Regions from separate parts of the Escherichia sp. E4742 genome, predicted to be linked through region 3. Evidence: riboswitches for the same ligand, from Rfam matches in the RefSeq annotation. Region 3 holds a riboswitch; each other region holds the start of a gene.
What was found. Region 3 has a riboswitch for thiamine pyrophosphate ahead of thiM (hydroxyethylthiazole kinase). Riboswitches for the same ligand answer to the same signal wherever they lie in the genome.
Positions count from the first base shown of each region.

Region 1: it holds a riboswitch for thiamine pyrophosphate, as region 3 does, so the genes downstream of both, thiC (phosphomethylpyrimidine synthase ThiC) here and thiM (hydroxyethylthiazole kinase) in region 3, are expected to answer to the same signal.
Region 2: it holds a riboswitch for thiamine pyrophosphate, as region 3 does, so the genes downstream of both, thiB (thiamine ABC transporter substrate binding subunit) here and thiM (hydroxyethylthiazole kinase) in region 3, are expected to answer to the same signal.

Region 1 is NZ_CP040443.1:2,406,516-2,410,679, reverse strand. It holds gene hemE (uroporphyrinogen decarboxylase) at 1-264, opposite strand, end outside; gene nudC (NAD(+) diphosphatase) at 304-1,077, opposite strand; gene FEM44_RS11710 (Rsd/AlgQ family anti-sigma factor) at 1,172-1,648, shown strand; TPP riboswitch at 1,700-1,800, shown strand; gene thiC (phosphomethylpyrimidine synthase ThiC) at 1,879-3,774, shown strand; gene thiE (thiamine phosphate synthase) at 3,774-4,164, shown strand, end outside.
Region 2 is NZ_CP040443.1:3,042,153-3,046,316, forward strand. It holds gene thiP (thiamine/thiamine pyrophosphate ABC transporter permease ThiP) at 1-1,239, opposite strand, end outside; gene thiB (thiamine ABC transporter substrate binding subunit) at 1,215-2,198, opposite strand; TPP riboswitch at 2,229-2,328, opposite strand; gene sgrR (DNA-binding transcriptional regulator SgrR) at 2,362-4,017, opposite strand; gene sgrT (glucose uptake inhibitor SgrT) at 4,106-4,164, shown strand, end outside.
Region 3 is NZ_CP040443.1:120,915-125,078, reverse strand. It holds gene rcnB (Ni(II)/Co(II) efflux transporter accessory subunit RcnB) at 1-325, opposite strand, end outside; gene FEM44_RS00745 (nickel/cobalt efflux protein RcnA) at 543-1,364, opposite strand; gene rcnR (Ni(II)/Co(II)-binding transcriptional repressor RcnR) at 1,485-1,757, shown strand; TPP riboswitch at 1,849-1,945, shown strand; gene thiM (hydroxyethylthiazole kinase) at 1,980-2,768, shown strand; gene thiD (bifunctional hydroxymethylpyrimidine kinase/phosphomethylpyrimidine kinase) at 2,765-3,565, shown strand; gene FEM44_RS00725 (glycoside hydrolase family 25 protein) at 3,631-4,164, shown strand, end outside.

The DNA.
Region 1 (4,164 bases), 2.3 Mb from region 3:
CCCTAACCCCATCGCGTCCGGAACGGTGAGGATATCGGAAAAGAGGATTGCCGCATCCAGCGGATAGCGACGCAGCGGTTGCAAAGTCACTTCGCACGCCAGTTCGGCGTTTTTGCACAGCGACATAAAATCGCCCGCCTGAGCGCGCGTGGCTTTATATTCTGGTAGATAGCGACCCGCCTGGCGCATCATCCATACTGGAGTGACATCAACGGGCTGGCGCAGCAGCGCCCGCAGATAACGATCGTTTTTAAGTTCGGTCATTTTGGCTGTTCCTTAGTGCGTCAGGCGGTCAGTGTATCATCACTCATACTCTGCCCGACACATCGCCACCGTATCTTCTATCAGACGGCGCGCTACGGTGCCGGGCGGTGGAAGTAACGGCAAATCGTCATAGCGATACCAGTTCGCCTCGAGCAATTCTTTCGGGTCGATCACGATGTCGCCGCTGTCATAGTCCGCCATAAACGCAGTCATTAATGACTGAGGAAACGGCCACGGCTGGGAAGTCACGTAACGCAAGTTTTTGACTTTGATGCCACTCTCTTCCATCACTTCCCGCGCGACTGCCTGTTCGAGAGTTTCGCCCACTTCGACGAATCCGGCGAGTACCGTATGGACACCGTTACGATGGCGGGTATGCTGGGCGAGAAGGATCGAATCATCACGACGGATGGCAACAATAATGCAGGGTGCGATTTGCGGGTAATAACGCTCACGGCAGTGGCTGCACAGCATCGCCCATTCGGTTTTGCTTGGGTACATTTCATGCCCGCAGTAACCGCAGTATTTATGCGAGCGATAAAACTCCGCCAGTTGCACACCACGTCCGGCTAATTGAAACAGCCCTACGTCCAGATCAATGACCTGGCGCACCGAGCCCATATCATGGCGACGCTGCTGTTGCACTAGCCAAACAGGTTCTCCCTGCCATTCGCCGATTTGTAGTGCGCGCTGGCCCACAAGATCAAAATTTGCCGCTGTGCCATATGGCAATTCACCCTTCGGCAACCATAATTTTTGCTCATGACTGACGACCCACCAGCCGTGATCTAATTTTTCAATTATACGATCCATAGCTCTTGCACTACCTTTGCATCACTGGCATGTTTAACATGGTTTTTACATTTCTCACTGAGCAGTTTTTGAATACAAACTTGCGGAGTCAATCATGCTTAACCAGCTCGATAACCTGACGGAGCACGTCAGAGGAAGTAACAAACTGGTTGATCGCTGGCTACATGTACGTAAGCATCTGCTCGTGGCTTACTACAATCTGGTTGGCATTAAGCCTGGCAAAGAATCGTACATGAGGCTGAATGAAAAAGCCCTTGATGATTTTTGCCAGAGTCTGGTCGATTATCTGTCTGCCGGACATTTCAGTATTTATGAACGCATTCTGCATAAACTGGAAGGCAACGGGCAGCTTGCTCATGCCGCGAAGATTTGGCCGCAACTGGAAGCCAATACACAACAGATTATGGATTACTACGATTCCAGCCTGGAAACCGCCATCGATCATGATAATTACCTTGAGTTTCAACAGGTTTTATCTGACATCGGCGAGGCGCTGGAAGCACGCTTTGTGCTGGAAGATAAGCTGATTCTGCTGGTGCTTGACGCCGCCCGCGTCAAACATCTTGCTTGAGTTCTGCGCTGTTAACGCGTAATTTACATTCAACGCCCCGTTTTCGGGGCTAATTTCTTGTCGGAGTGCCTTAACTGGCTGAGACCGTTTATTCGGGATCCGCGGAACCTGATCAGGCTAATACCTGCGAAGGGAACAAGAGTTAATCTGCTATCGCATCGCCTTTGCGCGATCGTCTCTTGCTTCATCCGTCGTCTGACAAGCCACGTCCTTAACTTTTGGAATGAGCTATGTCTGCAACAAAACTGACCCGCCGCGAACAACGCGCCCAGGCGCAACATTTTATCGACACCCTGGAAGGCACCGCCTTTCCTAACTCAAAACGCATTTACATCACTGGCACACACCCCGGCGTGCGCGTGCCGATGCGTGAGATCCAGCTTAGCCCGACACTAATTGGCGGCAGCAAAGAACAGCTGCAGTACGAAGAAAACGAAGCGATTCCGGTCTACGACACCTCCGGCCCGTATGGCGATCCGCAGATCGCCATTAACGTGCAGCAAGGGCTGGCAAAACTGCGCCAGCCGTGGATCGACGCACGCGGCGATACCGAAGAACTCACCGTGCGCAGTTCCGATTACACTAAAGCGCGGCTGGCAGATGATGGCCTCGACGAGCTGCGTTTTAGCGGCGTATTAACGCCAAAACGCGCCAAAGCAGGGCGCCGCGTCACACAACTGCACTATGCCCGCCAGGGTATCATCACGCCGGAGATGGAGTTCATCGCCATTCGCGAAAATATGGGTCGCGAGCGCATCCGTAGCGAAGTTTTACGCCACCAGCATCCGGGAATGAGCTTTGGCGCACGTCTGCCGGAAAATATCACTGCGGAATTTGTCCGTGATGAAGTTGCTGCCGGACGTGCGATTATCCCGGCCAACATTAATCATCCGGAATCGGAGCCGATGATTATTGGTCGCAACTTCCTGGTAAAAGTTAACGCCAATATCGGCAACTCGGCGGTCACCTCTTCCATCGAAGAAGAAGTGGAAAAGCTGGTATGGTCCACTCGCTGGGGAGCGGATACCGTGATGGATCTTTCCACTGGTCGCTATATTCACGAAACCCGCGAGTGGATTTTGCGTAACAGCCCGGTGCCGATCGGTACTGTGCCGATCTACCAGGCGCTGGAGAAGGTTAACGGGATCGCCGAAGATCTTACCTGGGAAGCGTTCCGCGACACGCTGCTGGAACAGGCCGAACAGGGCGTGGATTACTTCACGATTCATGCGGGCGTGCTGCTGCGCTACGTGCCAATGACCGCTAAACGCCTGACCGGTATTGTGTCGCGCGGTGGTTCGATTATGGCGAAATGGTGCCTCTCCCATCATCAGGAAAATTTCCTCTATCAACACTTCCGCGAAATTTGTGAAATCTGCGCCGCCTATGACGTTTCGCTGTCGTTGGGCGACGGCCTGCGCCCCGGTTCTATTCAGGACGCCAACGATGAAGCGCAGTTTGCCGAGCTGCATACGCTGGGCGAACTGACCAAAATCGCCTGGGAATATGACGTGCAGGTGATGATTGAAGGTCCTGGGCATGTACCGATGCAGATGATCCGCCGCAATATGACCGAGGAGTTAGAGCACTGCCATGAAGCGCCCTTCTATACCCTCGGGCCGCTGACTACCGATATCGCGCCGGGCTATGACCACTTCACGTCGGGGATTGGCGCGGCGATGATCGGCTGGTTTGGCTGCGCGATGCTCTGTTACGTAACGCCGAAAGAGCACCTGGGTCTGCCCAATAAAGAAGATGTTAAGCAGGGGCTTATCACCTATAAGATTGCCGCCCACGCCGCTGATCTGGCGAAAGGGCATCCGGGCGCGCAAATTCGCGATAACGCCATGTCGAAAGCCCGCTTCGAATTTCGCTGGGAAGACCAGTTTAATCTGGCCCTCGATCCGTTTACCGCCCGCGCTTATCACGATGAAACCCTGCCGCAAGAATCCGGCAAAGTCGCCCATTTTTGCTCCATGTGTGGGCCGAAATTCTGCTCGATGAAAATCAGTCAGGAAGTGCGCGATTACGCCGCCGCGCAAACTATTGAAGTGGGAATGGCGGATATGTCGGAGAACTTCCGCGCCAGAGGCGGAGAAATCTACCTGTGTAAGGAGGAAGCGTGATGTATCAACCTGATTTTCCTCCTGTACCTTTTCGTTTAGGACTGTACCCGGTGGTGGACAGCGTACAGTGGATCGAACGTCTGTTGGATGCAGGCGTACGTACTCTCCAGCTACGCATCAAAGATCAGCGCGATGAAGAGGTGGAAGCCGATGTAGTAGCGGCAATTGCGCTGGGCCGCCGCTATAACGCGCGGCTGTTTATCAACGATTACTGGCGGCTGGCGATTAAGCATCAGGCATATGGCGTCCATTTGGGGCAGGAAGATTTGCAATCTACCGATCTTGAGGCCATCCGCGCGGCAGACCTGCGGCTGGGCGTTTCGACCCATGACGATATGGAAATCGACGTCGCGCTGGCAGCACGCCCTTCTTATATCGCGCTGGGACATG
Region 2 (4,164 bases), 2.2 Mb from region 3:
CGCATTGGTGAAAATCACAATGCCGTCAGCAGATTGCGGCAGGCCAATGGTGTTGTTGAGCAGTAAAAAGAAGCCCGTTGCCAGCACAATCCCCGGCATGGCGAGGATCAACATGCCGCTTATCTCCAGCGCCTGACCCGCCAGCATTTTTTGCCGCGCCCGCAGTTCGCGACTGCTCCATAGCAGCATCATGGTCAGCACTACGCACAATACGCCTGCCGACAGCGCAATACGCAACGAGGTCCACAACGCCTGCCACAGCACCGGTTGTGCCAGCACTTCCGGCAATTGGCGATTTACCCCATCGACAATCACCGCCAGTAACGGTGGCAGCAACAGCAGCAGCGCCAGCACAATTAACACCGTGTCGCAAATGCGGCTATGCAGACGATCGTCCGGGTCGCGCCAACCTTGCAGCAGCGTGGTGCCAGGCGCAATGGCCTTACTCAATCGCTGACTCAGCAGCACCAGACCGAGACAGCACACCATCTGGATCAGCGCCAGCATCGCCGCGCGGGCGGGATCGTAGTCGTAACTCAGCGCCTGATAAATAGCCAGCTCGATAGTCGTTGCTTGCGGACCGCCGCCCAGCGACAACACGGTGGCGAAGCTGGCGAAACAGAGCATAAAGATAAGCGCAGCAACCGGCGGGATTTGGCGCCGTAACCACGGCCATTCGACGAAGCGGAAAAAATGCCAGCCGCGCATCCCAAGCTGGGCGGCAAGCTGACGTTGTTCCCCGGGAATGTTTTCCAGTGCCTGGAGTAATAAGCGGCTCGCCATCGGCAGATTAAAAAATACATGCGCCAGCAAAATGCCTTGCAGGCCGTAGGGCGAAAATGTCCACTCCAGACCAAGCGATTGCCAGAGCGATGCCAGCCAGCCCTGGCGGCCATAGACGCTAAGAATGCCGAAAACGGCGACCAGCACCGGGAGGATCAAGGTCATTGCGCACAGACGCAACAGCGCCAGCCGTCCCGGAAAGCGCCTGCGATAAAGCGCGCGGGCAAGGAATATTGCGGGTACGACAGAGAGCAACGCCGAGAGAAACGCCTGCCAGAAGGAGAAGCGCACCACATGCCACAGGTAGCTGTCCTGCCAGATTGCCGCCCAGTCACCCTGCGGCGCGTTCCACCACAGGGCGAGAAACGCCGCCAGTGCAACCGCCACCACAAGCGTAGCGGCGCTTACACCTGGAATTAACCAGCCGGGAATTAACGGCTGACGGCGCGTTGCCATTCGCTAATCCATGCCTGACGTTGTGCCGCCACTTCGGCTGGCGAGAACTCCAGCGTGGTTGCTGGTTTGGTCAATTGTTCAAACCCGGCAGGCAGCGTGACGTTTGCCACCGGATACATCCAGTTGCCAGTTGGAATCGCATTCTGGAAAGCCGGAGAAACCATAAACTGGAGGAATTTTTGCGCCAGCTCCGGCTGCTTGCTGGCAGCGGTGCGGGCGGCAACTTCCACTTGCAGATAGTGACCTTCGCTGAAGTTCGCAGCGGCGTAGTTATCTTTCTTCTCTTCGAGAATGTGATAAGCCGGAGAGGTGGTGTAGCTCAGTACCAGATCGCTTTCACCTTTTAAAAACAGGCCATAGGCTTCGCTCCAGCCTTTGGTGACTGTGATGGTTTTCTTCGCCAGCTTCTGCGAGGCTTGCGGGGCGTCATCGCCATAGACTTTTTGCATCCACAACAGCAGGCCAAGCCCCGGCGTACTGGTGCGCGGATCCTGATAAATCACTCGCCAGTTTTGATCGCTCTCAACCAGCTCCTTCAGGCTTTGCGGCGGATTTTTCAGTTTGTTTTTGTCATAGACGAAGGCGAAGTAGCCGTAATCAAACGGTACGAAAGTGTCATTATTCCAGCCGCCGGGAACGTTTACTGCATCCGCTGCCACACCGCTTTTGGCAAACAATCCGGTTTTGCTGGCGGCGTCTAACAGGTTGTTATCCAGCCCCAGCACCACATCGGCTTTACTGTTTTTGCCTTCCATCCGTAGACGGTTGAGAAGCGAAACGCCATCTTCCAGCGCCACCAGTTTCAGTTCGCAATTACAGTCGGCTTCAAAGGCTTTTTTGACCACCGGACCAGGCCCCCAGTCGGCGGCGAAGGAATCGTAGGTATAAACAGTCAGAACGGGTTTAGCGAAAACAGGCGCTGTGCACAGCAACAGCAGGGGAAGACATTTTTTTAACACTTTGCACCTCAAAAAAGAGTGGCAAAGGACTTGAGAAGGAGCCTCAAATCCCTTCGCCGGCGTTATCCGGATCAGGTTCGACGGGTATTTTCTCAGCGCACGCGTCCGCGTGGCACCCCGTTGAGAACGGCGTTAGTGTAGTGATTTTGTTATCAACCAGCAATCATGGATCCGGTGGCGCAAACCACGCTGATTTAAAATCGAACCAGCCGAGGGTGTTCATGCGCAGGCCGCGCATACTGCGTTGCCCCTGAATAATCAGCCAGTGGTGGATCAACGGTACCATTGCTTTACTGGCGACCAGTTGCTGGCACCAGTTCGCCAGATTCATCTCGCCATTGCGCCAGCGTGCGGCGTCGGCTTGCCAGTCGAGAGGAATACAGTGTTGTAGCAGCGGTACTTCGCACAAGTGCGCGAACAGCGAAAAATCCAGCGGCAGCGTAAAGTTGGCGCTGTTAAGCCAGATGTCGCTTTCGATCTCACCTTCGTGCCACTGATCGTAGCTGATCTCTTTGATTTCCAGCGTGACCTGGTGACTTGCCAGAATCTGCTGCATGATCCTGGCAATCACCCGATGTTCAATGTGATCCTGATAAAAGGTCAGGGTGAGATGTTCCAGCCCGGCAGGTTTTTCGCAATGTGTTGGGCGGGCATGGTGCCAGCGGGGGAGCAGCCCATAGGCCGGAAACCACAGTTGCTGGTACTGTTCCTCGGCGAAATAAACCAGATTGGTCGGCGAAAGTACATAGCTTATCCAGTCTCTGACTTGCTGATTCGCCCCGCGATGGGTGCGACTGTCGAACAGTAGATAGTAGCAACCTTCTTCAAGGCGACTTTCAATCTCTTTTTCCTCGCCCTGCGGCCCTTTCAGCATCAGGCCTCCAGCGGGTTCATCGGCAATTTCCGGCAGAACCCAGACGTTAACTTCGTCGATTAATGCCCGATAACCAAAGAAGTCGTCGAATGCCTGAATTTTCAGTTGATTGGCGCTGTTACGCATTACCGCATACGGACCGGTGCCGATCGGATGACTGGCAAAGTTGCTGAGGGTTTCCCATTCACGCGGCAGGATCATCGCCGGAACTTGCGCCAGCAGTAACGGCAACCAGCGGTCTGGCTGAGTGAGATGAATATCCAGCGTCCAGGGCGTCGGCGATACAATTTCAGCAATGTGGGAATAGAGCGGCAGCGTATTGATCCGTTTCAAAGAGGCAATCACGTCGTCCATTTCCAGTTCACGACCATGATGAAAATGGATCCCGGGGCGCAAAAAGAAGCGCCAGTGGAGTGGGGAAATTTGCTGCCAGTGGTGGGCGATGTCCGCCTCCAGTTCCCCATTTTCCTCATTTATTCGGGTTAACGCACTGAAGATTTGCCGGGCAATATGCGTTTCGGAACGGCGTAATGCGCTGCCAGGCAGCAGGTTGCGCAACGGGCGATAATAGAGGACGCGCAGGATATGCCGCCCCTGGCGGAAGCTACGCCCCAGATGAGAAACCAGCATTTGCCGCACGGCGGTTTTATCACCGACTAACTGCACCAACTGGTCGATGCGATCCTGTTCCAGCAGGTCTTCCGCTCGCTGTTGTTGTAGCGCCAGCCCGGTATAGAGAAACGTTAAACGCGAGCGTTTGCCGCGCCCGACTTCCGCTTCCCACGTCAGCCAGCCGCGATCCTGCATGGTGTTGAGCAGGGTGCGCATATGACGGCGGGAGCAGCTCAATAACTCCGCCAGTTCGTTCAGCGTTGTCTCCTGCGATTTACCCTCGCAGCATTGCCACAGGCGGATGAACTGTTGTTGCAGACGAGCAGATGGCATAAAAGGGGAACTCCTGCGCAAAAGTCAGCAATTTTATTTTCCCTATATTAAGTCAATAATTCCTAACGATGAAGCAAGGAGGTGCCCCATGCGTCAGTTTTATCAGCACTATTTTACCGCGATAGCGACGTTGTGCTGGCTGCGTTG
Region 3 (4,164 bases):
ATATTTCGCCATCGTAGGCTTTAATGATTTTACCGTCAGTGTCGTTGATCAACACATATGCGCCACCCATATAGGTCCAGTGGGTTCCGGCGTCAGGTGCGGGCAGGTTACGCAACTGCCACTGCTTAATGTTGTACTCATCGGTGCGGTACATCTCTGGAACGGTATCGCCTGGCTTGAAATGCTTGAAGTCAGCAATGAAACTACTCAACTCATACTTTGAAATTCCAGAGGCATTGGTCGAACCCGCAGTGGCCGGCGCGGCCCACGCTACGCTGGTTGCCAGCAACAGCGCACCCAACAATAACTTATTTCTTATGGTCATATACTCTCCACGTTGGGGATCAGTAAAATCAGTCGCATATCTTTCCTGTCATACAATATAACCGACAAGCGATATTTTGTTAGTGATCCCATGATTTCGTAAAAAGTGTAAATGAAAGGATGCAGCAAAAGCATCCTCATTGAGCGAGAAGTGAGCGGAATAAGCTGATTTAAGAATCATCCTGGGCTAAAGGGATAACGAAGCCCAGGTGATTGTTTTATCTCATAATACCCATAAAGCCATGCACTCCCATATACAACCCGACTAAACCAATTAACAGACTGGAAAAATAGGGGGCGCGTTTAGCGAGAGTGTTAAATCCGCTCCAGCGTTTTGCAACCTGCTGAACACTGATTGCTGCGCCAACGCCTACGGTGACCAGCGTTATTGCCAGGCCGATGCTGAAACTGACGACCAGAGTTGCACCCAATGTGAGGGCTTTCAACTGAATGCAAATCAACAACACTGTTATTGCCGCAGGGCAGGGGATAAGCCCGCCGGTTAAGCCAAACAGCAAAATTTGCCAGTTGGTGACCTCTCTACCATCAAAGCGTCGTTTAATGTCACTGGCATGGGCCAGCGCATGAGCATCCTGATACTCGTCGCTCTGACCATGTTCGTGATGATGATCATGCTCGTGGTTGTGGTCGTGATGATGGTCATGATGGTGGTGCTCATGCATATTCTCCAGCCAGTTTTGTTCACCTCGCCAGGTGCGCCAGAACATCCAGAACGCGGTGCCAATAATGATCACCGCGGAAATCAACTGAAGCCACGGCTCCGCTGACTGTGCAGTAAAGCGTTTGCTGATCACCATCCCACCAAAAGCAATCAACCAGACTACTGCCGTATGCGAAATGGTTGCGGCCAGTCCAAGCATCACTGCCTGTTTAATCGTACCTTTAATGGCGATGATAAACGCCGCCATCATCGTTTTTGAGTGCCCCGGCTCCAGGCCATGAAGCGCACCAAGTAAGATGGCGCTGGGAATGAAAAACCAGGCGTTTCCTTGCTGAAGAAGAGTGGTAAATTCGGTCATGATAATAATTCTTAGTATTAATTCGGCGTCCTGATTCTACTCCCCCCCAGTACATGATACTACCCCCCAGTAGATTAATAGTGCTATGATTTTCCATGATCTTGTTAACCAGGTTTTGCCATGTCTCATACCATCCGTGATAAACAGAAACTGAAAGCGCGCGCCAGCAAGATTCAGGGACAGGTCGTCGCGCTCAAGAAAATGCTCGACGAGCCGCATGAATGCGCTGCCGTTCTACAACAGATTGCCGCCATTCGTGGTGCGGTAAACGGCCTGATGCGGGAAGTGATTAAAGGTCATCTAACGGAACACATCGTTCACCAGGGCGATGAGCTAAAGCGTGAAGAAGACCTGGATGTTGTTCTTAAGGTGCTGGATTCGTATATCAAATAGTTTCGTACCGTTATTGCAATACTGCTGTTTTTCCTCGTTTACAACGCGCGCGCCGGACATTAACATCCTCCTCTGCGATTCATTATCGCAACCAAACGACTCGGGGTGCCCTTCTGCGTGAAGGCTGAGAAATACCCGTATCACCTGATCTGGATAATGCCAGCGTAGGGAAGTCACAGACCATCAGGTCATTGCTTCTTCACGTTATGGCAGGAGCAAACTATGCAAGTCGACCTGCTGAGTTCCGCGCAATCTGCGCACGCGTTACACCTCTTTCACCAACACTCTCCCCTTGTGCACTGCATGACCAATGATGTGGTGCAAACCTTTACTGCCAATACTTTACTGGCGCTCGGTGCATCGCCAGCGATGGTTATTGAAACCGAAGAGGCCAGTCAGTTTGCGGCCATCGCCAGTGCCTTGTTGATTAACGTTGGCACACTGACGCAGCCACGTGCGCAGGCGATGCGTGCCGCCGTTGAGCAGGCAACACGATCACAAACGCCCTGGACACTTGATCCGGTTGCGGTTGGTGCGCTCGATTATCGCCGCTGTTTTTGTCATGAACTTTTATCTTTTAAACCGACAGCGATACGCGGTAATGCTTCGGAAATCATTGCATTAGCTGGCATTGCTAATAGTGGACGTGGTGTGGATACCACTGACGACGTAGCTAACGCGTTGCCCGCTGCACAAACTCTGGCACGGGAAACTGGCGCAGTCGTCGTGGTCACTGGCGAGGTAGATTATGTTACCGATGGTCGTCGCACCGTTGGCATTCACGGCGGCGATCCGTTAATGACCAAAGTGGTAGGAACTGGCTGTGCATTATCGGCAGTCGTCGCCGCCAGTTGTGCATTATCGGGTGATACGCTGGAAAATATCGCATCTGCCTGTCACTGGATGAAACAAGCCGGAGAACGCGCAGTCGCCAGAAGCGAGGGGCCGGGTAGTTTTGTTCCACATTTCCTTGACGCGCTCTGGCAGCTGACGCAGGAGGTACAGGCATGAAACGGATTAACGCTCTGACGATAGCAGGTACTGACCCGAGCGGCGGTGCAGGAATTCAGGCCGACCTTAAAACCTTCTCGGCACTTGGCGCTTATGGTTGCTCCGTTATTACTGCACTGGTGGCGCAAAATACCCGTGGCGTACAGTCGGTGTATCGCATTGAGCCTGATTTTGTCGCCGCCCAGCTTGATTCGGTGTTCAGCGATGTGCGAATAGACACCACCAAAATCGGTATGTTGGCGGAAACCGATATCGTTGAAGCGGTGGCAGAACGGCTGCAACGTTATCAGATCCAAAACGTGGTGCTGGATACCGTTATGCTGGCAAAAAGCGGCGATCCGCTGCTTTCACCTTCGGCGGTTGCCACGCTGCGCGGTCGATTATTGCCACAGGTTTCATTAATAACACCAAACTTGCCCGAAGCTGCCGCCTTGCTCGACGCGCCACACGCGCGTAACGAACAGGAAATGCTGGAACAGGGACGTGAATTATTGGCGATGGGCTGTGGCGCAGTGCTGATGAAAGGCGGTCATCTGGATGATGAGCAAAGCCCGGACTGGCTGTTTACCCGCGAAGGTGAACAACGGTTTACCGCACCGCGTATTATGACCAAAAACACCCACGGCACCGGTTGTACCCTCTCTGCGGCGCTGGCTGCACTACGCCCGCGCCATACAAACTGGGCTGACACCGTACAGGAGGCAAAAAGCTGGCTTTCTGCGGCGTTAGCGCAGGCAGACACACTGGAAGTTGGCCACGGGATTGGTCCGGTTCACCACTTTCACGCCTGGTGGTGAGCACCGTACTATAGCTGCTTTGGCATTTTTCAGCTTTTTCGCGCTGAAATTCAGGGATGAAACCAATGCAGCTAAGAATCGCCAGTCGAAAAAAATTCACCGCTTTGATATGCGCTCTGGGGCTAATTTCCATCGTTGCGATTCATCCCCGCCAGACGATGAATTATTTCTATTCGACAGCAATTCAGATTAAAGACTACATCCACTTTTATGGTTATCGCCCGGTCAAATCTTTCGCTATTCGCATTCCTGCCAATTACACCATTCATGGTATTGATGTTTCACGCTGGCAGGAACGGATCGACTGGCAGCGTGTCGCAAAAATGCGCGACAACGGTATCCGCTTACAGTTTGCTTTTATTAAGGCTACGGAAGGCGAAAAGCTGGTTGACCCGTATTTTTCGCGCAACTGGCAAAGGAGCCGTGAAAATGGCCTGCTGCGTGGGGCGTATCACTATTTTTCTCCGTCGGTATCCGCTTCAGTTCAGGCCAGATTATTTCTGCAAACGGTGGATTTTGCCCACGGCGATTTCCCTGCCGTGCTGGACGTAGAAGAGCGAGGAAAATTATCGGCAAAAGAATTACGCAAGCTAGTAAGT